4 regions of the Verrucosispora sp. WMMA2121 genome follow, and region 1 is predicted to be linked to each of the others. Evidence: riboswitches for the same ligand, from Rfam matches in the RefSeq annotation. Region 1 holds a riboswitch; each other region holds the start of a gene.
The links. Region 1 has a riboswitch for cyclic di-AMP ahead of O7605_RS19445 (NlpC/P60 family protein). Riboswitches for the same ligand answer to the same signal wherever they lie in the genome.
Positions count from the first base shown of each region.

Region 2: linked by a shared signal. The riboswitch ahead of O7605_RS17395 (coiled-coil domain-containing protein) and the one ahead of O7605_RS19445 (NlpC/P60 family protein) in region 1 are both predicted to bind cyclic di-AMP.
Region 3: linked by a shared signal. The riboswitch ahead of O7605_RS02205 (coiled-coil domain-containing protein) and the one ahead of O7605_RS19445 (NlpC/P60 family protein) in region 1 are both predicted to bind cyclic di-AMP.
Region 4: linked by a shared signal. The riboswitch ahead of O7605_RS10370 (C39 family peptidase) and the one ahead of O7605_RS19445 (NlpC/P60 family protein) in region 1 are both predicted to bind cyclic di-AMP.

Region 1 is NZ_JAPZBH010000006.1:2,286,855-2,292,674, forward strand. It holds tRNA gene O7605_RS19425 (tRNA-Gly) at 1-14, opposite strand, end outside; gene O7605_RS19430 (zinc metalloprotease) at 339-1,343, shown strand; gene O7605_RS19435 (pyridoxamine 5'-phosphate oxidase family protein) at 1,412-1,948, opposite strand; gene dcd (dCTP deaminase) at 2,026-2,604, shown strand; gene O7605_RS19445 (NlpC/P60 family protein) at 2,617-3,651, opposite strand; cyclic di-AMP (ydaO/yuaA leader) riboswitch at 3,664-3,798, opposite strand; gene O7605_RS19450 (C40 family peptidase) at 3,990-4,985, opposite strand; gene O7605_RS19455 ((Fe-S)-binding protein) at 5,254-5,820, opposite strand, start outside.
Region 2 is NZ_JAPZBH010000006.1:1,872,285-1,878,104, forward strand. It holds gene O7605_RS17380 (heavy-metal-associated domain-containing protein) at 1-119, opposite strand, end outside; gene O7605_RS17385 (metal-sensitive transcriptional regulator) at 232-528, shown strand; gene O7605_RS17390 (YibE/F family protein) at 804-2,150, shown strand; cyclic di-AMP (ydaO/yuaA leader) riboswitch at 2,317-2,447, shown strand; gene O7605_RS17395 (coiled-coil domain-containing protein) at 2,452-3,468, shown strand; gene O7605_RS17400 (carbonic anhydrase) at 3,551-4,249, opposite strand; gene O7605_RS17405 (helix-turn-helix transcriptional regulator) at 4,449-4,784, shown strand; gene O7605_RS17410 (hypothetical protein) at 4,881-5,279, shown strand; gene O7605_RS17415 (hypothetical protein) at 5,493-5,820, shown strand, end outside.
Region 3 is NZ_JAPZBH010000004.1:345,749-351,568, reverse strand. It holds gene O7605_RS02210 (1-phosphofructokinase family hexose kinase) at 1-564, opposite strand, end outside; gene O7605_RS02205 (coiled-coil domain-containing protein) at 781-1,884, opposite strand; cyclic di-AMP (ydaO/yuaA leader) riboswitch at 1,889-2,020, opposite strand; gene O7605_RS02200 (cation diffusion facilitator family transporter) at 2,173-3,090, opposite strand; gene O7605_RS02195 (HelD family protein) at 3,174-5,288, opposite strand; gene O7605_RS02190 (alpha/beta fold hydrolase) at 5,386-5,820, opposite strand, start outside.
Region 4 is NZ_JAPZBH010000006.1:308,850-314,669, reverse strand. It holds gene O7605_RS10385 (acyltransferase family protein) at 127-1,449, shown strand; gene O7605_RS10380 (hypothetical protein) at 1,561-2,076, shown strand; gene O7605_RS10375 (hypothetical protein) at 2,280-3,038, shown strand; cyclic di-AMP (ydaO/yuaA leader) riboswitch at 3,316-3,456, shown strand; gene O7605_RS10370 (C39 family peptidase) at 3,683-4,564, shown strand; gene O7605_RS10365 (DUF397 domain-containing protein) at 4,730-4,930, opposite strand; gene O7605_RS10360 (DUF5753 domain-containing protein) at 4,921-5,463, opposite strand; gene O7605_RS10355 (class I SAM-dependent methyltransferase) at 5,816-5,820, shown strand, end outside.

The DNA of each region.
Region 1 (5,820 bases):
TGAACTACACCCGCGAGCGGGATCACTCTACCCGAGTCAACCAGGCCGACGCACCCAGGGGCTCCGCTCGGGCGGGCGGGTCGTCCGCGAAGAAGGCAACTTCCCGGCAAATACCCCAAGTTCCTGCGGACGACCCGCCGGAGGCAGCGCCACGTCCACTGCTGCACGGATCTCGGTGACGTCGGGGAGCTCCCGACCCCGAGGATGGGCCGGGAAGAAGTTTCATCACCGCAACATATGGCCATGTTCAAATCTGTCTATCGGTTGTAACGTCTGCCCCACGTTTTCCGCACGACGCGACACAACCCCCGGTCGCGTCGCCAGAAAGAGGTGGGCATATGGGACTGCGTCCCGTCCTGCTGAACCGGCGTACGGCCGGCATCGCATCGACGTCGCTCGCACTGGTGCTCGGCGTGGCCACGGTCGGCCTCCTGCCGGCCGCCACCACGACCGCGAGCCCGGCGGCGGCCGCCTTCACAGCCGACGAGGTGTGTGAGGATCAGACGGGCACCCTGGCCCGGGCCAAGGGTGGCAGCGCCGTCAAGCACGATCCGAACCAGCTGACCCTCGCCCAGGTGCACCAACGCGAGGCCGAGTTCGCCGACATCCTGCAAGAGCGCGCCAAGCGAGTTGGCCAACGCGCATTGAGCGCCCAGGCCGCTGCGGCCTCGGTCACCATCCCGGTCGTGGTGCACGTGATTCGCCGGGACACGACCCGGGCCGGCGGAAACATCCCCGACTCGATGATCCAGTCCCAGATCAACGTGCTCAACCAGTCGTTCAGCGGTGCGACGGGTGGCGCCGCGACCGCCTTCGCGTTCCAGTTGCAGAGCATCAACCGGGTGACCAACTCGTCGTGGTACCCGATCCGGCAGGGCTCGTCGGCCGAGCGGCAGATGAAGACCCAGCTGCGGCAGGGCAACAAGGCGACGCTCAACATCTACCTCGGCGCGCTCAGCAACAACCTGCTCGGCTGGGCGACCTTCCCGCAGCGCAACCTGAACGTGATGGATGGCGTGGTGGTGCTCAGCGAGTCACTGCCCGGTGGCACCGCCACCAACTACAACCAGGGTGACACCGGCACCCACGAGGTCGGCCACTGGCTGAACCTCTACCACACCTTCCAGGGCGGCTGCTCGGGCAGCGGTGACCAGGTGTCGGACACCCCGGCCGAGGCCTCGCCGGCCAGCGGCTGCCCGACCGGCCGGGACACCTGCTCAAGCTCGGGCCTCGACCCGATCACGAACTTCATGGACTACTCGTACGACGGCTGCATGTACCAGTTCACCTCGGGCCAGGCCACCCGCATGATCAACGCCTGGAACTCCTACCGCGCGGCGTAGCGCGAGCGTCGCACCGCGTACCGCGGGTGCCGGCTCCGTCGGACGGGGCCGGCACCTGCGCGTGTGGGTCAGGCGGCGCGGCGGTGATGCCGCCCGGAGTGGGCCGGCACCGGGCGCGTGGCCTGGGGTGTGGCGCCCGCCGGGTCGAGCCAGACCTGGACCGCCGGATGCGACGCCAGCTCGCTCGGCCCAGCCACCGACTGCTCCCGTCGAGCCAACATCGCCACGTCGACGGTGAACTCGAACAGGCGCCAGTCGGCGTGCGGGGCGGCCCGCGCCGCGAACGCCAGCCGGGCGACGGTGGCGTCGTCGGTGACGGGCCGGGCCCGCCCGGCCACGTACGCCTCGTCGTCGCTCTCCTCCGGCGGGAACGAGTGCAGCGCGTAACGACCGTCGCGTTCCAGGTCGCGCCGCTTCGGTGAGTCGATGACGAAGCAGTAGAGACCGTCGTCGGTGATCACCGGGGAGACCGGGTGCACCCGGGGTCCGCCGTCGGCGCGGACCGTGGCCAGGTAGCCGAAGCCCGGGCCGTACTGCTGCATGAGAAGGCGGATCCCGTTGGCGAGTCGAGGCTCGTCAGCGGCGAATTCGGACCAGGAAGCCATGCCGACATCCTATCGAACACACGTTCGAAGCGGGTAGTCCGACACGCGTGTCACATACCGGCAGCTATGGTGTGGCGATGCTGCTCTCCGACCGCGACCTGGTCTCCGAGATCAAGGCGGGCACCCTGGCGCTCGAACCGTTCGAGCCCACCCTGGTGCAGCCCTCCAGCATCGACGTACGTCTGGACAAACTCTTCCGGGTCTTCAACAACCACCTCTACACCCACATCGACCCGGCAACCCGGCAGGACGACCTCACCTCGGCCGTCGAGGTGCCCGACGGCCAGGCGTTCGTGCTGCACCCGGGCGAGTTCGTACTCGCCTCCACGCTCGAGGTCATCTCGCTGGGCGACCAGCTCGCCGGCCGCCTCGAAGGCAAGTCCAGCCTGGGACGACTCGGCCTGCTCACCCACTCCACCGCCGGCTTCATCGACCCCGGCTTCTCCGGTCACGTCACCCTGGAACTGTCCAACGTGGCAAACCTGCCGATCACCCTCTGGCCCGGGATGAAGATCGGGCAGCTCTGTATCTTCCGGCTCTCCTCACCGGCCGAGCACCCGTACGGCTCGGCCGTCTACGGTTCCCGCTACCAGGGTCAGCGCGGCCCGACGCCCAGTCGTGCCTGGCAGAGCTGGCGCACGTGGCCCACCCGCTGATACCGGCGATCCTCAGCCGGGCCGGCCGAAACTGTGCACCGGGCTGTTGTCCAGCCGCTTCATCTTGACCGGTTGACCCGCCCGGGAGGCGTGCACCACCCAGCCGCCGCCGACGTACATCCCGACATGGTGCAGGTCCCGGTAGTAGAAGACCAGGTCGCCGGGGCGCAGCGCGCCACGGCTTACCGACTTGGTGACCCGACGCTGCCGCGCCGCGTTGTGCGGCAGTGCGACACCGGCCCGCGACCAGGCGGCCAACATCAGCCCGGAACAGTCGTACGCATCGGGCCCCTCGGCGCCCCAGGAGTACGGCTTGCCGATCTGGGCGCAGGCGAAGGTGACCGCCTCGCCGGCCGCTCCGCCCGGGTAGCTGGCCGGGCAGGGCGCCGGCCGTAGCGGGCCACCACCACCCTTCCCGTACGCCCGCAGCCGGAGCCGCTGCAACCTGTCGATCTCGGCGTCGATTCGTCGCCGCCGCTCGGCGAGATCGGCCTCGGTGCGGGTCAGCTCGCCGATCGTGCGGTCCAGGCCGGCCTTGGTCTCGGCGAGTTCGTCGCGCAGTTCGCTCGCGTGCCGCACGTCCTGCTGCTGCACGCGGGCGTACCGGTCGAGCAGGCCGAGCTGCTCGACCACCTCGCCCGGCGACCGGCTACCGAGCAGCGTGTTGACGAAGCGGACCTGTTCGCCCTTGTACGCGCGGGCAGCGAGCTTGCCGACCCGGTCCATGGCCTCGGCCACCTGGCGTTGCAGCGGTGCCATCCTGGCGGCCAGCGCGTCCGCCTCCCGCCGCTTGCCGGCCAGGTCCTGCCGGGTCGCGTTGTGCTGCTCGATGACGGGTTCGAGCCGATTCCAGTCCTCGTCGATCTGGCGCTCGATGTCGGCGACCGTGGGCTCGGCCCGGGCCTCCGTCGTGCCGCCGACCAGCATCACGGCGGTCGCGGCCAGGCCAGCGATGATGCAGCGGTACCAGCTGGAACGCGGCGAGTCCGTCGATCGGCCGGGCATTGCCGGCGGCGACGACGGTGGCCGCGGGGCATGGTCTGCCACCGGGCTCAGCACTCCTTCTTCCGCTACCGCCTACCGGGTTAGCTGACGGGTTCGGGCGGGAAGGGGCGCCCTACCGTGACCGGCACGGATTCACCCCGGGTACCTGGTTCCCCGGCTCGCTGACGAGCGATTCGGCGGTGTCGGACCGTTACCGCCCGGGCTGGGCGGACCTGCCAGCGGCCGACGATTGCCCAGCGTAGGGACGATCGGCGTCGATACGCAACAGATCCACACCGTCACTGTGGGTGCTTACATCCGACAGTGGCGAGGGCCCCCGTCGACTTGACCGGGGGCCCTCGGGCGTTCCTGCGCGACCGCTCAGCGGACGCGGTGGCGGCTCAGCCGGGTCGGCGGAAACCGGCGACCGGCATGGTCGTGATGGGCGAGACGTTCACCGGCTTGCCGGCGCGAGCCGCGTGCACCATCTGGTTGTTGCCCAGGTACAACCCGACGTGACTCACGTCGCTGCGGAAGAAGACCAGATCGCCGGGACGGGCGTCGGCGCGGGAGACGGCCTTGCCCTCGTTCCACTGGGCACCGGTGAAGTGGGTGAGGTAGATGCCCGCGGCCTTGTACGCGTACTGGGTCAGACCCGAGCAGTCGAACGAGTTCGGGCCGGTGGCGCCCCAGACGTACGGCTTGCCGACCTGGGCGCACGCGGTCCGGATGGCCGTGCGGGCGGCGTCGCTGACCACACCGTTGATGGTCGGGCAGTTGGTGGTCTTCACCGTGGTCACCGGCAGCGACCTCTCCAGCCGCTTGATCTCGGCGTCGATCTGCTTCTTCTTCGCCGCCAGCTGCTTCTGCTTCGCCTCCTGGTCGGCGATCAGGGCGTCGAGCTTGGCCTTCTGGTCGTCGTACTTCTTGCGGATCTTCATGACGCCTTCGAGCTCGCGGCGCTCCTGCGAGGCGAGCCGGTCGAGGAAGGCCATCTGCTCGCCGAGCTCGTTCGGCTTCGAGTTGAGCAGGACGACACCGATCTCCTTGGACGGGCCGGTCATGTAGTAGCGGGAGGCGAGGTCGGCCACCCGGTTCATCGCCAGCTCGGTCTCCAGGGCCAGCGGCTGGATCTTCTTCTCCAGGCTCTTCGACTTCTGCTTGTTGACCCGCAGCTGGGAGCGCACCTTGTTGTACTGCTCGATGGTGGGCTCCAGCTTCTGCCACTGCTTGTCGATCTGGGCCTCGATCTCGTCGACCGAGGGCTCGGCGTACGCGGGGGCGGCGAGCAGGCCGGCACCGACCGCGGCGGCGGCTACCAGGACGACCAGCCCGCGGGCGGCCCTACGCAGGCCACCCGGACGGGATCGTCCCGGCGCACGACGATGGAGGGGCATGGTTGCCACCGGCAGCGTCTCCTTTGCAACCGACCACCGGGCGTCCCGCGAGAGGTAAGTGGCGGGATCCGACGACCCATGGCGGTCGGTGCCCCACATTAGGGAACGGTAGGTGGGGAATCAAGGCGACCAACGGCTCATTCACCTTTGCGCGACGGTACGCACACTAAGGGTGTCGGCCGATTCGTTATAGTCACGTACGCCAATACAAAACCGGGCGGGGCGGCACTGGATAGGGGTGCCGCCCCGCCCGGTGCGTCCGGGCCGGTCAGCCGGCCACCGGCGTGGTCTCCTCGGCGCCGCCGACCTGCTCGGGCTTGACCGAGCGGAGCAGAACGCTGGCCACGTCGATGACCTCGACCTGTTCTCCGGCACCCTTGCCGTTCACCCCGTCGGTGAGCATCGTCGAACAGAACGGACAACCGACGGCGACCGTCCTCGCCCCGGTGGACATGGCCTCCTCGACCCGGTCCACGTTGATCCGCTTGCCGATGCGCTCCTCCATCCACATGCGGGCACCACCCGCACCGCAGCAGAAGGAGCGCTCGCTGTTACGCGGCATCTCGGTCAGCTCACCCTCGATCGCGCTGCCCAGCACCTCGCGCGGCGGGCTGAATACCCGGTTGTGCCGGCCCAGGTAACACGGGTCGTGGTAGGTGACGCCGCCGTCGACCGGCTGCACCGGGGTGAGCTTGCCGGTGGCGACCAGGTGGGCCAGCAACTGGGTGTGGTGCACCACCTCGAACTCGCCGCCCAGCTGGCCGTACTCGTTGCCCAGGGTGTTGAAGCAGTGCGGGCACGTTGCGACGATCTTGCGCTTGGCCTTCTCCCGGCC
Region 2 (5,820 bases), 410 kb from region 1:
CCGGTGGCCAGGTCCACCTGGACGTCGCTGACTCCCTCGATCGCACCGATCTCGGTGCTGACCGCGTTGACGCAGTGCCCGCAGGTCATGCCCTGCACCTGGTACGTCGTGCTGACCATGCGACTCTCCTCACCAGCTCGCCAGGGTGGCCGAGCACCACCCGATACCCGTAGGGGGTATCTACGACATCGACCGTACCATACCCCCTGGGGGTAGGCTATCCTTGTCGGCATGAGCACACCCGCGCCGATCCGTGGTTACACCGCCAGCAAGGACCAACTCCTGGCCCGGCTGCGCCGCGTGGAGGGCCAGGTGCGCGGCATCGAGAAGATGGTCGACGACGATCGCTACTGCATCGACGTGCTCACCCAGATCTCCGCCATCCAGGCCGCGCTGGACAAGGTCGCCCTCGGTCTGCTCGACGGGCACGCCCGGCACTGCATGCACGAAGGTGCCGCCGAGGGACGCGCCGACGAGATGGCGACCGAGATGATGGCCGCCGTGGGCCGGCTCATGAAGCGCGGCTGATCCGACCCGCCGACATACCCTCGCGAACGGCGTCGCGAGTTCGGGCTGGTTACCATTCGCACACGATGGCCAGCCGAAATCCGTGCCGCGCGGCCCGAGGTCGCCGGCGGGCACCCGCCCCTGCCGCCGTCGCGAACCCCTCCACAGCTCACGGTACGCAGCCGCCCCGCCACCTTCCGGCCATTCGGGCTGCCCTTCGACACGGTCGTCCGGCGGCACTGAACCGTCTCGCCCATCGACACGTACTCAGCCCTGAAATCGTTGGGAGACACTGAATGGGCGCCGACCACACCCGTTCCGCTCCGCCCACCCCGCCCCGGGTGCGGCGGATCCTCGTCGTGACGGTGGTCCCCCTCTTCCTCGCCACCCTGGTCGCCGCGATCGTGCTCTGGCCCCGGGACGCCCCGCGTCCCGAGGCCACCGACGACGCCCCCCGCTACCACGGCACGGTCACCCGGGTGGTGAGCGAGCCCTGCCCGCCCAACCCGGTGGTGCCCGAGGGCACCCCGACGACCGCGGCGGGCCCCTGCGGCACGGTCACCGTGCGAGTGCAGACCGGCCCGGACGCCGGACAGGACGTGCAGACGCCCATCCCGGCCGGGCCGGGGGCACCCCGCGTCGACGTCGGCGACGACATCATCCTGGTCTCGCTCGTCGACCCGGAGGATCCGTCGGTCAGCACCTACAACATCGCCGAACACCAGCGCGGCAAGCCGCTGGTGTGGCTGGCCGTGCTCTTCGCCGCCGCCATCGTCGCCTTCGGGCGGCTACGGGGCCTGGCGGCGCTGGGCGGCCTGGCGGCCAGCTTCGCGATCCTGCTGACCTTCGTGCTGCCCGGCATCAGCGCCGGCCAGCCGCCGCTCGCGGTCGCCATCGTCGGCGCCTCGTTGATCATGTTCGTGGTGCTGTACCTGACCCACGGCATCTCCGCGCAGACCTCGGTGGCCGTGCTCGGCACGCTCGCCAGTCTGGTCCTCACCGGGCTGCTCGGGCTGGCCGCCACCGGGGCCACCCACCTGACCGGATTCGGCAGCGAGGACGCCACCACCCTGTCCATGTTCCGGGGGGATGTCGACCTGCACGGCCTGCTGCTGGCCGGCATCATCATCGGCTCGCTGGGCGTGCTCGACGACGTCACGGTCACCCAGGCCGCCGCGGTCAACGAGCTACGCCACGCCAACCCGAACCTCTCCCGCCGGGAGCTGTACCGCGCGGCCACCCGGGTCGGCCGAGCCCACATCGCGTCGGTGGTGAACACCATCGTGCTGGCGTACGCCGGCGCCTCGCTGCCACTGCTGCTCCTGCTGACCGCGGACTCCCGCGCGTTGGGCCAGATCGTGACCAGCGAGTTCCTCACCACGGAGATCGTCCGGAGCGTGGTGGCCACGCTCGGGCTGATCGCCGCGGTGCCGCTGACCACGGCGCTGGCGGCGGTCGTCACCACCGCCGGACGCGGCGAGGCTGGTGCCCGCACTGGCGAACCCACCCCCCTGGTCCCCCGGCCGGCGACGGACCGGGCCGAGGCGCTCCGCGCCCTGAGCACCCCACCCACCCGAAACACGTCCCCCGCCACCCCCTCGGGGTGGCCCGACCCGGACAGGAGCACGGACACCACATGGTGACACTCCTCAACGTGACCGCCCCTGCCGATGCGGCTCGAAACCGTGTCGCTGGTCACTCAAAGCGATTACGAAATGACGCATCTAGTCGGGTTCGGGGCGTAGAAGCACAGATGGACTGTCGGGTAACCTCACTGCCGGTCACCGCCGAAGGCGCGCAGCGGCGCCTGCGGTGCCACCGCCCAATCGCCCTCAGGCGAGCCGGGGACCCAGGTAGGTGGGGTGAATCCGCGAAAGCGGTAGGGGCCACTTCCGTCCCGAACCCGTCAGCTAACCCGGTCGGCGGTCGATGGAAGGGAAAACAGTGACGGCACCCCTACGCCGCTGGTTGACACCCGTGGTGGCCGTGTTCGCCGCGTTCGCCGTGTTCGCCGGCCCGATGCCGGCCACGGCCGCACCGAACGACCCCAAACCGGCGGAGCACGACGACGACCCGCCGATGCTCAACGATCTGATCGAGGCGACCACCCGGGACTACTCAAAGGCCAAGGCCAAGCTGGAGAAGTCCAAGAAGCGCCAGCTCCAGCTGGCGGTCGAGGTCCGTGCCGCGCAGGCCGACCTGGACGCGCTCGCTCCGCAGGTCGCCGAGATCGCCACCCAGTCCTACCGGACCGGCCGGGTCGGCGCGATCGCCATGTTGTTGCAGAGCGGCGCACCGGACTCGTTCATCAACCGGGCCTCGGCACTCGACGAGCTGAACCTGGTGAACGACAAGAAGCTGGGCGAGGTCAACGCGATAAAGCTCCGCGCCGAGCAGGCCAAGCTCGCGCTCGACGCCGAGGTGCGCGAGCAGAAGAAGCTGACCAACGACATGGCGCGCAAGAAGAGCGAGGCGGAGAAGTCCCTCCGGCTGGTCGGCGGTGTCGGCCTGACCGGCGGACTGGTGGACGCCACCTCGCCGGTGGCCCGGATCGGGCCGAACCGGTCCTCGGACGGCGGGTGGAAGCCCGAGTCGTGCAGCCAGAACGACCCCACCACGTCGGGCTGCATCACGCCCCGGACGCTGCACATGTACAAGGAGGTCAAGCGGGCCGGGTTCAACCGGTTCGTCGGCTGCTTCCGACCGGGTGACAAGTTCGAGCACCCCAAGGGTCGGGCCTGTGACTGGTCGTTGCAGAACAGCGGCTTCAGCCCGTGGCACAACAACGACACCCGGATCTACGGCAACAACCTGGCGGCCTTCCTGGTCCGCAACGCCGACCGGCTGGGCGTCTACTACGTGATCTGGAACCGCCAGATCTGGTTCGCGGCGACGGAACGCTGGAGTTCCTACAGCGGCCCGTCCAACCACACGGACCACGTGCACGTGTCACTGCTCTGACCGCCCCACGCGACGCACCGAGGGCCGTCCCGCCAACCGAGGCGGGACGGCCCTCGTCGTTCCGGACGTCGTCGGTCGCGGATCAGGGCGCGGTCGCCATCAAGCCGGCCAGTTCGGCGGGTTCCGCGGCGACCGCCCGCACCTCGCCGGCGGCCAGCCGGTACGACATGCCGACCACCGCGCACCGCCCGGCAGCCACCTCCGCCGCGAGGGTCGCCGAGGAATCCAGCATCGTCTCGACGGTTCGCGCGATGTGGATGTCCACGATCTCGTCCAGCTCCTGCACCCCGGCGTCCTGCGCTCGGCGCAGGCTCGGCACCACCGCGTCGACCACGGCACCCAGATGCCCGGGGGGCGTGGTGTCGGTGGCCAGTGCCTCGCGGGCCGCCTGGACGGCGCCGCACGAGTCGTGACCCAGCACCACCACCAGCGGCGTACCCAGCACGGCCACCGCGTACTCCACGCTGCCCAGCACCTCCGGCCCGACGGTGTGCCCGGCGGTACGGACCACGAAGAGGTCACCCAGCCCGCGATCGAAGATGATCTCGGCGGCGAGCCGGGAGTCGGAACAGCCGACGATCACCGCGAAGGGATGCTGCTCGGCCGCGACGGCGGCCCGACGCCCGGCGTTCTGGTTGGGATGCCGCAGCGCGTCGGTGACGAATCGACGGTTGCCGGCGAGCAGTTCGGCGAGGGCCCGCTGCGGGGCACCGGGATGATCCGCGCTGAGCACCTCGCGGTCCGGACCGGGTTGCGTACCGGGCGTTCCGGGTCGACTCATCCAGCTGCACCTCATCTCTGGGAGGAATGCCTGGTCATCCCGGCCGGCGCTGGTCACGGGCTGCCATCACGGTCACACGCGGCATAACGCACGTCAAGCTATACGTGATATGTGTTTCATGCATCAGTCGACGCTTGCGCTCGGCCGGGCCGGTATCGGCGACGGCGCGAGCCGAGGTAGCCGAACGGCAGGTCATACGATGGCGGACATGGCGAGCACTGACGCACGGGAAAACGCGCGGAACTGGACGTTTCTCACGAACCACGCGCACGTCCTGCTCGCCATCGCCCGTAACCCCACCGCCCGGCTACGGGACGTCGCGACCGAGGTCGGCGTCACGGAGCGTGCCGCCCAGGCGATCGTCGCCGACCTGGAGGCCGGCGGCTACCTGCACCGCACCCGGGTGGGTCGGCGCAACGAGTACACCCTGAACCCCGCCGGACGGTTCCGGCACCCGGCGGAGGCCGACCACGAGGTCGGCGACCTGCTGGCCCTCTTCACCAAGGAACAGGTCACCGGCACCGCCGAGGGGTGAGTCGACGGACCTCCTGATCGGACGACGTGGCGCGCTTCACCCACCCCGGACGAACGCGGCGCTGCGATCCCGCCGAAGGCGGGATAGGTTGGGTCCGTGCCGTCTCCCGCGTTCGCCCGTCCACTGTGGCCGGCGACGCTGCGCGCACTGCGCGAGCTGACCCGACTGGCGCTGGCGTCGCTGGTGCTCGCCGTCGGTCTCGGCGGGGCCGTTGCGGCCGATCCGCCGGCCCGGTCCACCGCCGTGTCACCACCGACCGCCACCGTCGCCCTCGGCTCGCCGTCCACCGCGGTGCCGGCCGTCCGGCCCGCCGTCGAGCCCGCGCGGGCGGTCGACGCCGGCCCGGATTGGCGAGCGCCCGCCGCCACCGCGCCGGTCCGGCCCGAGGACACCGACGACACGTCGGCCGACGCCGCACCGACGGACAGCCACATCGCCTCGGCACGCGCCGTCCGCGCGGGCGAGCCGACCCGGCGTGGTCCGCCGACCGACTGACCGACGGCAGCCCGACCGGGAAGCCCGGTGACGCCGCCCGCGCCAGACGCCAGCGGCCGACCACACCGCCGGCATCCAACGGTGGCCCGGGGCATCCCCGGCGAGCTTGATCCGGCCGCCCCCGGCACGGCACCGACGCCGCCGTGCCCGGCCAGCCGCCACGACCCGCGTCCACCACAGTCGACGACTCATCCCGACCGCGAGGTGTTGATGATGCCTACCGCCCTGTCCTCCGTCCTGCTCGACGCGCCCCGGGCCGCGGCCATCTGGCTGGGCCTGCTCGGCCTGGTGACCCTCGCCGTCACCGGCCTGCTGCTACGACCCCGACTCTTCCGCTTCGACGCCGGCGTCCGCATCCGCGAGGCCGCTCTGCCGAGTGGGTCGGACCACGCCGAGCACCGACGTGACCAGGAGCGCTGGGCCGAGGAGGTCACGATCGCGGCGGACCGGGCCGACGCCACCGCCCGGCACCGGCGCGACGAGTGGCTCGCCGCACAGGACGAGGCCGAGCAGGCGTGGCGGTCGTACGAGGCAGCCGAGG
Region 3 (5,820 bases), on a different contig from region 1:
GGCGAGCAGTTCCTCGTGACTGATCTTGAGGAAGAAGACCCCGCTGTCCAGGACGGCCGTCAGATGCTCGCCGCAGAGGTCCACCACCACTCGGCCGCCGTTGGCGCCGAGATCGGCGGCAAAGCGCCGGTAGAGGTCGGCGGGGACCAGGGACGGATGGTTCGGCCCGCTCAACACGCTCACCGGAGCGCGCAGGCCCTCGCCGAGCGCGAGGTTGTACAACTCGTCCAGCTCGTGCCGGCTCAGCGGTTGGCCGATCACGTCGACGACCTCCCGACGGGTACCTTCGCGGCGGTCATGCACGTATCCGCCGGTGCCGCCGGAGTCGCGGGCCACCACCTTGAGATCGACTCCCTCGCTGACCAGCAACGGCTCCAGCACCTGCCCGACCTCGCCGCCGAGTGCCGCGCAGAGCACCACCTCCACGCCGAGGGACAGCACCATCCTGGCCTGCCACACCCCCTGCCCGCCCGGGTGCAGGTGCAGCTCCGGCGCGTCGCTCGGCTGGTCGATGGTGACGGTCAGCAGGGGGGTCGGCGCGAAGATCATGACGCGGCCGCTCACGAACGCACTCCGTCGTCCGTACCGTCGCCGGGCCTGGCGATTCGCTCGTCCATGGGCGTTCCTCCCGCTAGCGGACAAATACCGCTTCCTGGTACGACGGTATCCAACGAGACGCGTCGACGCGTGCCGAAGGGACGGTGCCCCGCCGGCCGACCGGAAAACGCAACGCCGGGTGAACCGCTCGTGAAGAGCGGTTCACCCGGCGCGACGAGGAGGTCAGTACACCGACAGGTGGACGTGGTTGGTGTGGTCGCTGGACGGGTCGCCGCGGGCACCGCTGTACGACTTCCAGCCGCTGCTGGGCAACCAGATCTGCCTGTACCAGATCACGTAGAGCACCGCGAGCCGGTCGGCGTTGTTGACGAAGTACGCCGCCAGGTTGTTGCCGTACGAGCGGTCACCGCCGGTCGCGTCCCCGCCGAAGCCGTTCTTCTGGGCCGCGAAGTCGCAGGCCCGACCCTTCGGGTGCTCGCCCGAGCCGCCGGAGCGGTAGCAGGAGACGTACCGGGTGAAGCCGGCCGACTTGGCCTGCTTCAACGCGTGCAGGGTGCGTGGGGTGATGCAGCCGTTGGCCGGGGTGGGGTCGTTGACGCTGCACGACTCCGAGGGCCACGACCCGTCGGAGTTGCGCGGAGCCGGCTTGGCGGTGGGGCTCGACCCGCCGCTACGCGACGGTGACCGGGCGGCCCGTTCGGCAGCCCTGGCCCGCTCGGCCGCCTCGTCCCGCTCGATGGCCACGGTCAACGCCCGCTCGGCCTGGTCCTTGCGCTTGGCCATCACGGCCACCTGCTTGCGCTGCTCCTGGATTTCCGCGTCCAGGGCCTGCTTGGTGGCGCTGACCTCGTCCCGGGCGGTCTGGAGTTCCCGCAGCGCGCGGTCCTCGTTCGCGGCCACCGCGTCCAGCGCCGCCGCCCGATCCATGAAACCGGCCGGTGACCCGCTGTTGAGCAGCGCCGAAGCGGCACCCAGCCGTCCGGTGCGGTACGCCTGCGCGGCAATCTCGGCGACGTTGGTACCGCGCTCGGCGACCTGGCTCTCGGTCGTCTTGAGCCGTTCGGCCAGCTTCTTCTGCCGCTTCACCGAGCGGTCGAGCGCGGTCTTGGCGTCGAGGTAGCCCTTGCTGGCAGCCTCCAGCTGGGCCCGTAGTGCCGGGGTGCCACCCTCGTCGTCCACATCTCCCGGTGCCGCCGCCCGCAACCCCTGCGGCGCGGCGGTCGCTGGGGAGAAGGGAGCCAGCGCGACGCCGAGGGTGAGGGCGAGCGCGGCGGCGATCAGGGCCGCCGTACGGGCGGCCGGTCTTACCGTTGCCACTGCTGGCATGCACATGTCCTTCCGTCAGCCGCCGACCGGGTTAGCTGACGGGTTCGGGACGGAAGATCCCTACCGCTGGCGCGGATACACCCCAGGAACATGGTTCCCCGGTTCGCCCTGGCGGGCGATTAGGCGGCGGCCGCCGCCGGCACCGGTGGGTGCCGCCTGGCGATGGCCGGGTCAGAGCCTACCGGTGCGCACGTGACCGGTGCAGCTGCTGTTACTGCTGGTGTTCGGTTGTTGACTAGTGAACCAGAGCAAATCGGACAACAACCTACTTTTCCCCGATTGGCCTGGTCACCACCGCACCGCCCCGCAACCCCCGGGGTCGGTGCGCGGCTCGACCTGGAGGGTCGCGTGCTCGATCTGGAAGTCCTCGTGCAGCGCCGAACGGGCCGCCGCCAGGACGGTGCCGACATCGGCGTCCGGCCTGACGGTCAGGTGTGCGGAGGCGACCTCCATGCCGGAGGTCAACGTCCAGACGTGCAGGTCGTGGACGCCGGCCACGCCCGGCACCGCGGCCAGCCGGTCGTGCACGGCGGTGACCTGCAGGTGTTCCGGTGCGGCCTGGACCAGGATGCGTACCGCCGCCCGGCCCAGGCGCCAGGTCCGGGGCAGGATGAACACGGCGATCGCGACCGCCACCACCGGATCGGCCCACCACCACTCGGTCACCGCGATCAGCAGGGCGGCCGCGATCACCCCCAGTGAGCCCAGCAGGTCCGCCAGCACCTCCAGGTAGGCCCCCCGCAGGTTGATGCTCTCCCGCGCGCCCGGACGCAACAGTGCGAACGCGGCGAGGTTGGCGAGCAGGCCGAGCGCCGCCACCACCAGAACCGGGCCGGCGAGCACCTCGGGCGGATCCCCGAAGCGACGTACCGCCTCGACCAGCACGTACACCGCGACGCCCGAGAGCAGTACCGCGTTGGCCAGGGCCGCGAGCACCTCCAGCCGGTAGAGCCCGAAGGTGCGTTGCGGATCGGTGTCGGCCCGCCGGGTGGCGGCCACGGCCGCGAGGGCCATCCCGATGCCCAGCACATCGGTGAACATGTGTCCGGCGTCGGAGAGCAGGGCCAGCGAACCGGTCCGCAACGCGGTGACCGCCTCGATCACCGTCAGCGCACCGAGCAGGGCGAACGCTGCCCACAGCCGGCCGGAGTGGCGGCGCGCGGCGGTCGACACCGCAGCGTGGTGGTGGTCATGGCCGGCGCCCACCCAGACACCTTCCGTCGTCCGGCGAGCCGGGGACGGACCTATGCCAACATCGCTATGAGTGCAACCGTCCGGCCTCGCGATCGCTACCCGGTCGGGTCCACGGTGGTCAGCCGCTGGGTGGCCCGGGACAGCGCGACGTAGAGAGTACGGACACCGGACCCGGGCTCCGCCCGGATCTCCGCCGGGGCGACCAGCACCACCCCGTCGTACTCCATGCCCTTGGCCTCCAGGCTGGTCACCACCTGCAACCGATCGCCGCCACGCGCCCCCAGCCAGGCCGCGACCCGGTCCCGTCGGGGCACCGGGGTGATCACCCCGACGGTGCCCTCCACCTCGCCGAGCAGGGCGCTGGCGGCCGTCACGACGGTCGCCTCCAGATCGGGGGCCGGCACCACGAGCCGCACCGGATCGATCCCGGTGGAGCGGACCGCGGTGGGCAGCGCGAGATCGGGGTACGCCCGCCGGATCTCGGCCGCCGCCACCGCGAAGATCTCGGCCGAGTTCCGGTAGTTCGTGGTGAGGGTGAAGCGGTGCCGACGACGGCGACCCAGCGCCTGGTCACGGGCCCGGGCCAACTCCTGCGGATCCCCCGTCCACGCGGTCTGCGCCGGGTCGCCCACCACCGTCCAGGACGCCAACCGGCCGCGCCGGCCCACCATCCGCCACTGCATCGGTGAGACGTCCTGGGACTCGTCGACCACCAGGTGGGCGTAGTCGCGGTAGTCCTCCGGGCGCTCCCGAGCGGCCTGCCGGGCGGCCCGCTGCCGGTCCGCGAACGTGCTCAGCTCGCGTACCCCACCGGCCAGCTGGAACGGGTCCCGCTTCGGGCGGGCGGCGCGCATCGGCTTGCCGAGCAGCGCGTCCAGCTCGTCCAGCAGCGCGACGTCGGCGACGGTCAGACCGTCCGTGGCCAACCCCTGGTACGCCGAGCCGAGCAGCCGGATCTCGGCACCCGAGAGCAGTCCCGCGCCGTACCGGCGCAACCGCTGCGGATCGGCCAACCAGGCGAGCACGTGCCGCGGGTGCAGCCGGGGCCACCACGCCTTCAGGAAGTCGCGGAAATCGGTCCGGTCGATCAGCTCGTCCTCGAAGGCACGCTGCTCGGGCAGCCCGGCGATGCCCAGCCGGCGGGCCTGCGCCCAGAGCGCGGCGAGCACGCCGTCGAAGCCGGCCCGACGCACCTCGTTGCGGCGGGCGCCACGGGGCAGCGCGCGGTCCCGGATGGCGTCCAGCTCGGCCCGCTCCAGCCGCAGCAGCGTGCCCCGATACAGCAGGCGCAGCTCGGGCGGGGCGTCGGGCACCGCGTCCCGGGCGGCCCGGTCCAGCACCCGGCGCATCCGCAGTGAACCCTTGACCGCCGCCACCTCGGGCGGGTCGGTGCGGGTGGCCACCACCCCGGGGAACAGGGTGCCCAGCGAGTGCAGGGTGGCGGTGTCCTCACCGAGCGACGGCAGCACCGAGGCGATGTACTCGACGAAGACGGAAGAGGGGCCGATCACCAGGATGCCGCCCCCGGCGTACCGGCTGCGGTCGGTGTAGAGCAGGTACGCCGCGCGATGCAGCGCCACCGCCGTCTTGCCGGTGCCCGGGCCACCGGAGACGATCGTGACTCCCGAGCCGGGGGAGCGGATCGCCTCGTCCTGCTCGCGCTGGATGGTGGCCACGATGTCCCGCATGCCGCGTCCGGTGGTCCGGGACAGCGTGGCCAGCAGCGCGCCGTCGCCGACCACCGGCATGTCCGGTGGGGCGGCGTCCGGGTCGAGCAGGTCGTCCTCGATCCGGGTGACCCGCTCGCGGCTGGACTGGATCGTGCGGCGCCGGACGACGCCGAGCGGCTCGGCCGGCGTCGCCTGGTAGAAGGCGGCGGCGGCCGGGGCCCGCCAGTCCACCACCAGAGTGGTGGCGTCCTCGTCGCGGATACCGAGTCGCCCGACGTACAGGGTCTGCCCGTCCCGCAGGTCGAGGCGGCCGAAGACCAGCCCCTCGTACTCGGCGTCGAGCAGGTGACGTCGCTGCGCGGCGTGGAAGACCATCGCGTCCCGCTCGACGAGCGCACCGAAGTTGCCGACCCGGGCGAGCCGGTAGCCCTCCCGCTCCGCGCGGACGGCGGATCGGCGCAGCTCGGCCAGTCGCGCGTACACCCGGTCGAGATGCCGTTGCTCGGCGGCGATCTCCTGATCCAGGGTGCTCTGGTCCACCGCTCGCTCTCCTCGTGACGCCGCCCGACCAACCGCACGAGATTACGCCCCGCGTCCGACCTGGCCGGAGGGGCACCTTGGCCGAGGTCGTCGGCGGTCAGCCGGAGACGCGCCGTCCGGCCGGGAGATCATCGAGAACCCGGCGCAACACGCCGGCCAGGGCGGCGTTCACCTCCTCGGGCCGCTCCATCATCAGCATGTGTCCGGCACCGGGGCAGACGGTCAGGTCGGTGGCCGGCAGCGCGGCGGCGATCGACTCCGCGCACGGCGGCGGGGTGAGCCGGTCCCGGTCACCGACCAGTGCCGCGGCCGGCAGGTGAGCCAGCGCGGTGAGCGTGTCCAGCCGGTGCTGGGTGCCGATGGAGGCCCGGAACCCGCCGATCGACCGCAGCGAGGCGCGGGCGACGGCCGAGGTGACCAGCCGGATGTCCGTGGGGTCGCAGCGGTCCCCGAAGAGCATCCACCGGATGCTCGGGCGCAGCGCCCGCAGCAGCGCCCGGGGCGGTCGCCAGGCACCGCAGCGGGCGAGGAC
Region 4 (5,820 bases), 2.0 Mb from region 1:
TGTACTGATCTGTGGGTCAGCGCCCGAGTGCATCCGGTATGCCACCGCCACCGGCCGCACCGGCCGCCGACGGCGGGCGTGCCGGGCAGTCCAGGTGGACCGAGGTTCAGTGGGTAGGGTTCCGGGGTGACCAGCACCATCGCCGTCGATCGACCGACGCCCGCCGCCGGGCCCGGGTATGCGAGCCGCCTGCCGTCGCTGACCGGTCTGCGGTGGATCGCCGCGCTGCTGGTCTTCGGTTTCCACGCCGGCACCATGCGCATCATCGCCGACCCCGGCCCGCAGGCGGTGGTGGGGGAGATCTTCACCCTGGGCCTGTCCGGGGTGCAGTTCTTCTTCATCCTCAGCGGCTTCGTGCTGGTCTGGTCGATGCGGCCGGGCGCCTCCCGCCGCCGGTTCTGGCGGCGACGGTTCGCCAAGATCTATCCGAACCATCTGGTGCTGTGGGCGCTGGCCATGCTGGCGATGCTCTGGTTCGCCGATCCGATCAACCCGGTGGCGGCGCTGGAGAACCTCTTCCTCGTCCAGGCCTGGGATCCCCGGCCCGGCCACTTCTACAGCGTCAACAACGTCAGTTGGTCGCTCTCCTGCGAACTGTTCTTCTACCTGTGTCTGCCGCTGGTGCTGCCGGCGGTGCGGCGGGCCCGACCCTGGTTGCTGTGGGCCGTGGTGATCGCGGTGCCGCTGCTCATCCTGGCGCTGTGGCCCGGGCAGGCCCTGGTGCCGGAGGCGGACCGCTGGTGGTTCGCCCAGGTCTTCCCGCTGGTCCGTTCGCTGGAGTTCTGGATGGGCGTGGCCGCCGCCGAACTCATGCTGCGTGGTCGCTGGCGGGGTCCTCGGCTGCCGCTGGCCAGTCTGATCTTCGTGCTGACCTGGGTGGCGGCCTCCCAGTGGATCCCGGCCGAGTTCTGGACGGCACTGCTGTCGGCGGCGTACGTCCTGGTGATCGCGGCGGCGGCCGACGCGGACGTGCACGGGCGGCGCTCACCGCTGCGCTCCCGACCGATGGTCTGGCTGGGCGAGGTCTCCTTCGCCTTCTACCTGGTGCACGTCTTCGTGATCATGACGATCCTGCGGGTCACCGGCGACTGGGGCACCGGCCTGCCCGGCTGGTGGGGCCCGGTCGCGGTGATCGGATTCCTGCTGCTCACCCTGGGCCTGGCCGCGCTGTTGCAGCGGTACGTGGAGCAGCCGATGATGCGTCTCCTGGCCCCGTCCCGGCCACCCCGACCCGGCCCGCAGGACGGCGAGCCCGCGACGCCGGGTGGCGGGTGGTCCGCGACGCCGGCTGGCCCGGGGCGAGCCACGGAGTCGCGCGGTGCCCCGCGATCGGGGACGCCGGGCGGACCGGTCGTGGACGGGCTGCCGCGCCAGCGGATGTCCGGTGGCGGCGATGCGGACCTCGCCACCGGCCCGGGGCAGGACCGCTCCGTCCAGCAGGGACGGTAGCGGCCGGCGGGGCTGACCTGCGCGTATCGACGTGCGTACCCGACGCGCCGGACGGTGCGACACGCCCGGTGACCGGTGCGTGCGGGCCGCCGGTGGCGGTAGCGTGACGAGGTGCTTCCCGCCGCGCCCGCCCGTCCGCTGTGGTGGTTGGCGCGCTGGGCCGCGCGGCTGCTGACCGGGCTCGCGGTCGCCGCCGCCTTCTCCCTCGGCGCCTGGGCACTGCCCGACCGGGCACCCGCCGCCGCACCGCCGGCCGAGGCCGCCGTACCGGCCGCCGTCGCACGGGACCTGGCCCGCGAAGTCGCCGTACCCCTCGACCTGGCCGGTCCCGACCTGGTGACCGGCCTCGACCGGGCCGGCCTGGCGATGCCGACCGTGCGCGGCGCCGGTGGCACCGACCTGGCCGGGGCGTCCGGACCGCGCGTTGGTGACCCGGCGGAAGCCTCCGGGTCGCCGATCGCGCGGGACGCCGATGACTCCGCCGGGTCCGGGATGCCCTCGCTGCCGCCGGCGGCCGATGGCCAGCCCGGGCTGACGGCGCTCGGCAGCGGCACCGCCGGCGTCACGCGGGGGTCGCCGGCTCCGGTTGCGGGTGTCCGGGCCGCCCGCGCCCCACCGCACGCCTGATCCTGGCGACCCTTTCCTCGCCTCCGCGCCGCGCCCGGCCGCGCACCCGCGCCAAGCACGGCCGGCCCGTTGCCGTCGGTCGCGCCGTCGATGCGCCCCAGGACCGGCGGCACCGCCCGCCTCAACCCGGGCAACCGCGCCGCATCGCCATCCGCTGCCGGTACGACCACCGACGCCGTACCGATCTCCGCCGAGGTGCCGACATGGAGAAGACCGTCCTCTACCAGTTCCTGATCGAGGTGCCACGCGCCGCCGCCATCTGGTCGGTCCTGCTGGTGCTCGCGCTGGGCGTGCTCACCGTGCTGGTCGCCCGCCCGGAGCCGGCCGGGCCGGTGGAGAAGACCACCGACCCGGACGCGCTCCGCGCCGCGGCCGACGAGGCCGACCTGCGCCGATACGCCGGGGAGGTGGCGGTCGCGGCAGCCGGCGCCGGCCAGAACGCCGAGCGGCGGCGTACGGCGTGGCGGGTGGCCCAGGCGGAGCTGGACCGCGCCTGGGCCGGGTACGACGAGGCGGAGGCCGCCGCCCGGCGGCTGGCCGGTGTCACCGGACTGCCGGCCCCGCGCACTCCGCGCACCCCGGCCGAGTACGCGGCTCGGGAACGCTGGCTGCACCGGGCGGCGATGGCTGCCCACTGGCGCGGTGACCTGACCGCCCGGCAGCTCACCGACGTACTGGCGCACCGGTCCGGCTGGGATCCCCGACGTCACCCGGCCGAGCAGGAGGCCGTTCTCGCCCGGGTGGTACGCGACAACCGCCTGGCCGCCTATCGATCGGCCGCCGGGCGGGAACGTGACCTGTGGCGGGCGGCGGAACTGGCCACCGAGGCGGCCCGCGCCCTCTCCGCCGAAGCGTACGCGGCCGCCGCGCGGCTCCGGCCGAACCGACCGCCCGTCTCCGGACGCGCCATCGTCGAGCGGTCCGGCCTGGTCCCGCGCTGGCGTCCGGCTCGGCTCGGCTGAAATTCCGTGAGCTGGGTCACATTGGTGCGAAATTCGGTCACTGTTCGTAGGTAAGACGTTTGTCGCAGTAATCCCCGCCGACTTTTCTCCCTGCCGTCCGGTTGTCACCCGTTGGTGCCCGGAATGCCGTCGGTCCCATTGAGCGACGCCAGTTCCCAGGTACCCGAAAATTGCCCCGCTCGATCATGTTTAAGCAGGTCAGAGCGGGTTGGCTTCAAGGTGACCGGCCAGTAGTGTCAGCGCGTCCGGTGCGGTAACCGATCGCAGGAAGCGACGCCGTACCGACCCGCTCAATCGTGAACTCACGAACCGGGGACCCACTGCACCACTGGGGTGAATCCGCGAGCCTCGGCCCGCGGTAGGGCGTCTTCCCGCCCGAATCCGTCAGCTAACCCGGTCGGCGGTGACGGAAGGAGTACCAACCCTCGTGCGGTCCGATGTGATCCCCCCGTTCCCCCACCTCCACGGCACCGCGGTGCCCGTGCTCGCCGGCCCGACCGCCGCGAGCTGACCCCGGTCATCGCCACCGCCCGGGTTCTTCCGGGCGTACCCCTTGAACGGCCTGTCCCGCTCGCCCAGGCGGTCGTCGGCGTTCCGTTGCCGACCCGACCGCCGGAGCCGGTGTGCCGTTCTCCCCTCAGCCCGTGGAGGAATCCGTGAAGCACACCCTTTCCCGCCGGCTCCGTCGGCTGGTCAGCGAACGCCCCTATCAGCTCGTTGCCGGATCCGCCGTGGCGCTCGTCCTGGCCACCGGCACCGGCGCCGCCCTGGCCGGCACCGGGAACACCCCGGCCCCCACGCGGGCCACCACCGCCGCCGAACTGCGCGGCGACACGGTGGCCGCGCCGAGCCAGGCGGAGGTCGCGCCGGCCACCGCCGCGCTGAGCAGCGCCGCGCCGAGCAGCGCCGCACCGGCCAGCCCGGCACCGGCAAGCGCCGCCGCCTCGCCGTCGCCGAAGCCCAGCTCGGCCACCCCCGACCCGGACCTGACCAGCAAGAAGGCGGCACCGAAGCCGCCCGCCTCGAAGGTTCTGGACTACGACCACCAAGCCCAGATCAACGGCTACTACTGCGGTCCCGCCGCGGTGCGTAACGCGCTGAGCGCCGCCGGTGTCGCGCGCAGCCAGGACGCCCTGGCCAGCCAGCTCGGCACCACGTTCGCCGGCACCAACTCGGCCGAGGACACCACCCGCGTCCTCAACGCCGTCGTCAAGGGCGACCCGTACGAGACCACGATGATCCGTGGCGGTGCGGCCACCCCGGCCCAGATGGACCAGCTTCAGGCGGACGTCGTCGCCGCCGTCACCGACGGGCGGGGCGTCGTGGTGAACGTCGCCGGCACCGTCACCGACACCGACGGCCGCTGGCACTCCTTCCCCGGCGGGCACTACATCGCCGTGGTCGGCTACCAGGACTCCGGGCGGCTGGTGAAGATCGCCGACTCGGCGGACGCCTCGTACCCGTCGTACTGGCTCAGCACCATCGATCTCGCCAACTGGGCCGCCACCCGCGGCTACTCGGCCTGATCGCATCGTTCCGCCGCACCCGGAAGCCCTCGGCCCGCTGGCCGAGGGCTTCCGTTTCGGGTACGTCATGCGGCGGGTCGCGCTGGTCGTCGGGTCGACGTGGCTCGGGTTTCGTCAGGCCTGCGTGCGGTGCGGTGTCGCCGGGGCGACGAAGTTCGGGGTTCGTCAGGCGTGCGTGCGGTGCTGCTTCGCCAGGCCGACGAAGCTCGCCCAGGCGGCCGGGGTGAAGGCCAGCGTGGCGGCGTCGCGGTTCTTGGTGTCGCGGACCAGCACGACGCCGGGCAGGTTGTCGGCGACCTCCACGCAGTCGCCACCGCCGGCGCCGCTGCGGGTGGACTTGCGCCAGGTCGCGCCGTTCAGATCCATGGCTTCACAACATCCTTCATGCGCTCGATCGACTGGCGGCCGGACAGTGCCTCGTTGCGCACCGTCTCCCACCTGGACAGCAGGTCACTCAGGTCGTCGTCCTTGTCGACCAGGACGCCGCCGAGTTGAGTTTCGAGATTACCCACCCAGCCGCCGTCCGCCCCCCGCGCCAGGATGAAGGGGCCGGTCAGTCCGATGTGCATGGCGACGCCGGTCGGCACCAGGTGCACGCTGATGTTGGGCCGGGTGGCCAGCGCCATCAGGTGGTGCACCTGCTCGACCAGCACGTCCTTGAGCTCCTCGTCGACCCGCCGCAGCACCACCTCGTCGATCACCGCGACGAGTTGGGGCGGGTCGTCCTGCTCCAGCACCGTCTGCCGGGCCATCCGGTTGGCCAGCCGACGCTCCACCCCCGCCTCGGTCAGCGCGGCGTCGGTCCGGATCACCGCGCGGGCGTAGCGCTCGGTCTGGAGCAGGCCCGGCACCAGCGTCGGCTGGTAACAGCGGAGCTGCCGGGCGTTCCGCCTGTCCATCTACCTCGCCGGCCTGATGTACGACGCCATGCGCGACCTCTACCAACTCAACCCCCACGACGCCCCAACCCCCACCACCCTCTTCACCCGCTTCATCGCCTGGGCCCGCCACCAACCCGCCTGACGACCCCGCTGCCATCACGCGAAATCTTGGACAGTTTCCGTCTTTCGCGAACGGATTTTGTCCAAGATCTCGGGGAATCGGTCCCCGGAGTGGACGGTGGGGACGATCGATGGGTGGGGGTGGCGAGTAGGGGTGGCGGCTGAGGGACATGGGTCGGCACGACGGCTGGGGGATGCGACGATCAGGGTGACATCGGCCTCGACGTTTCGAGACGTGTGCGGGGGAGCCATGGG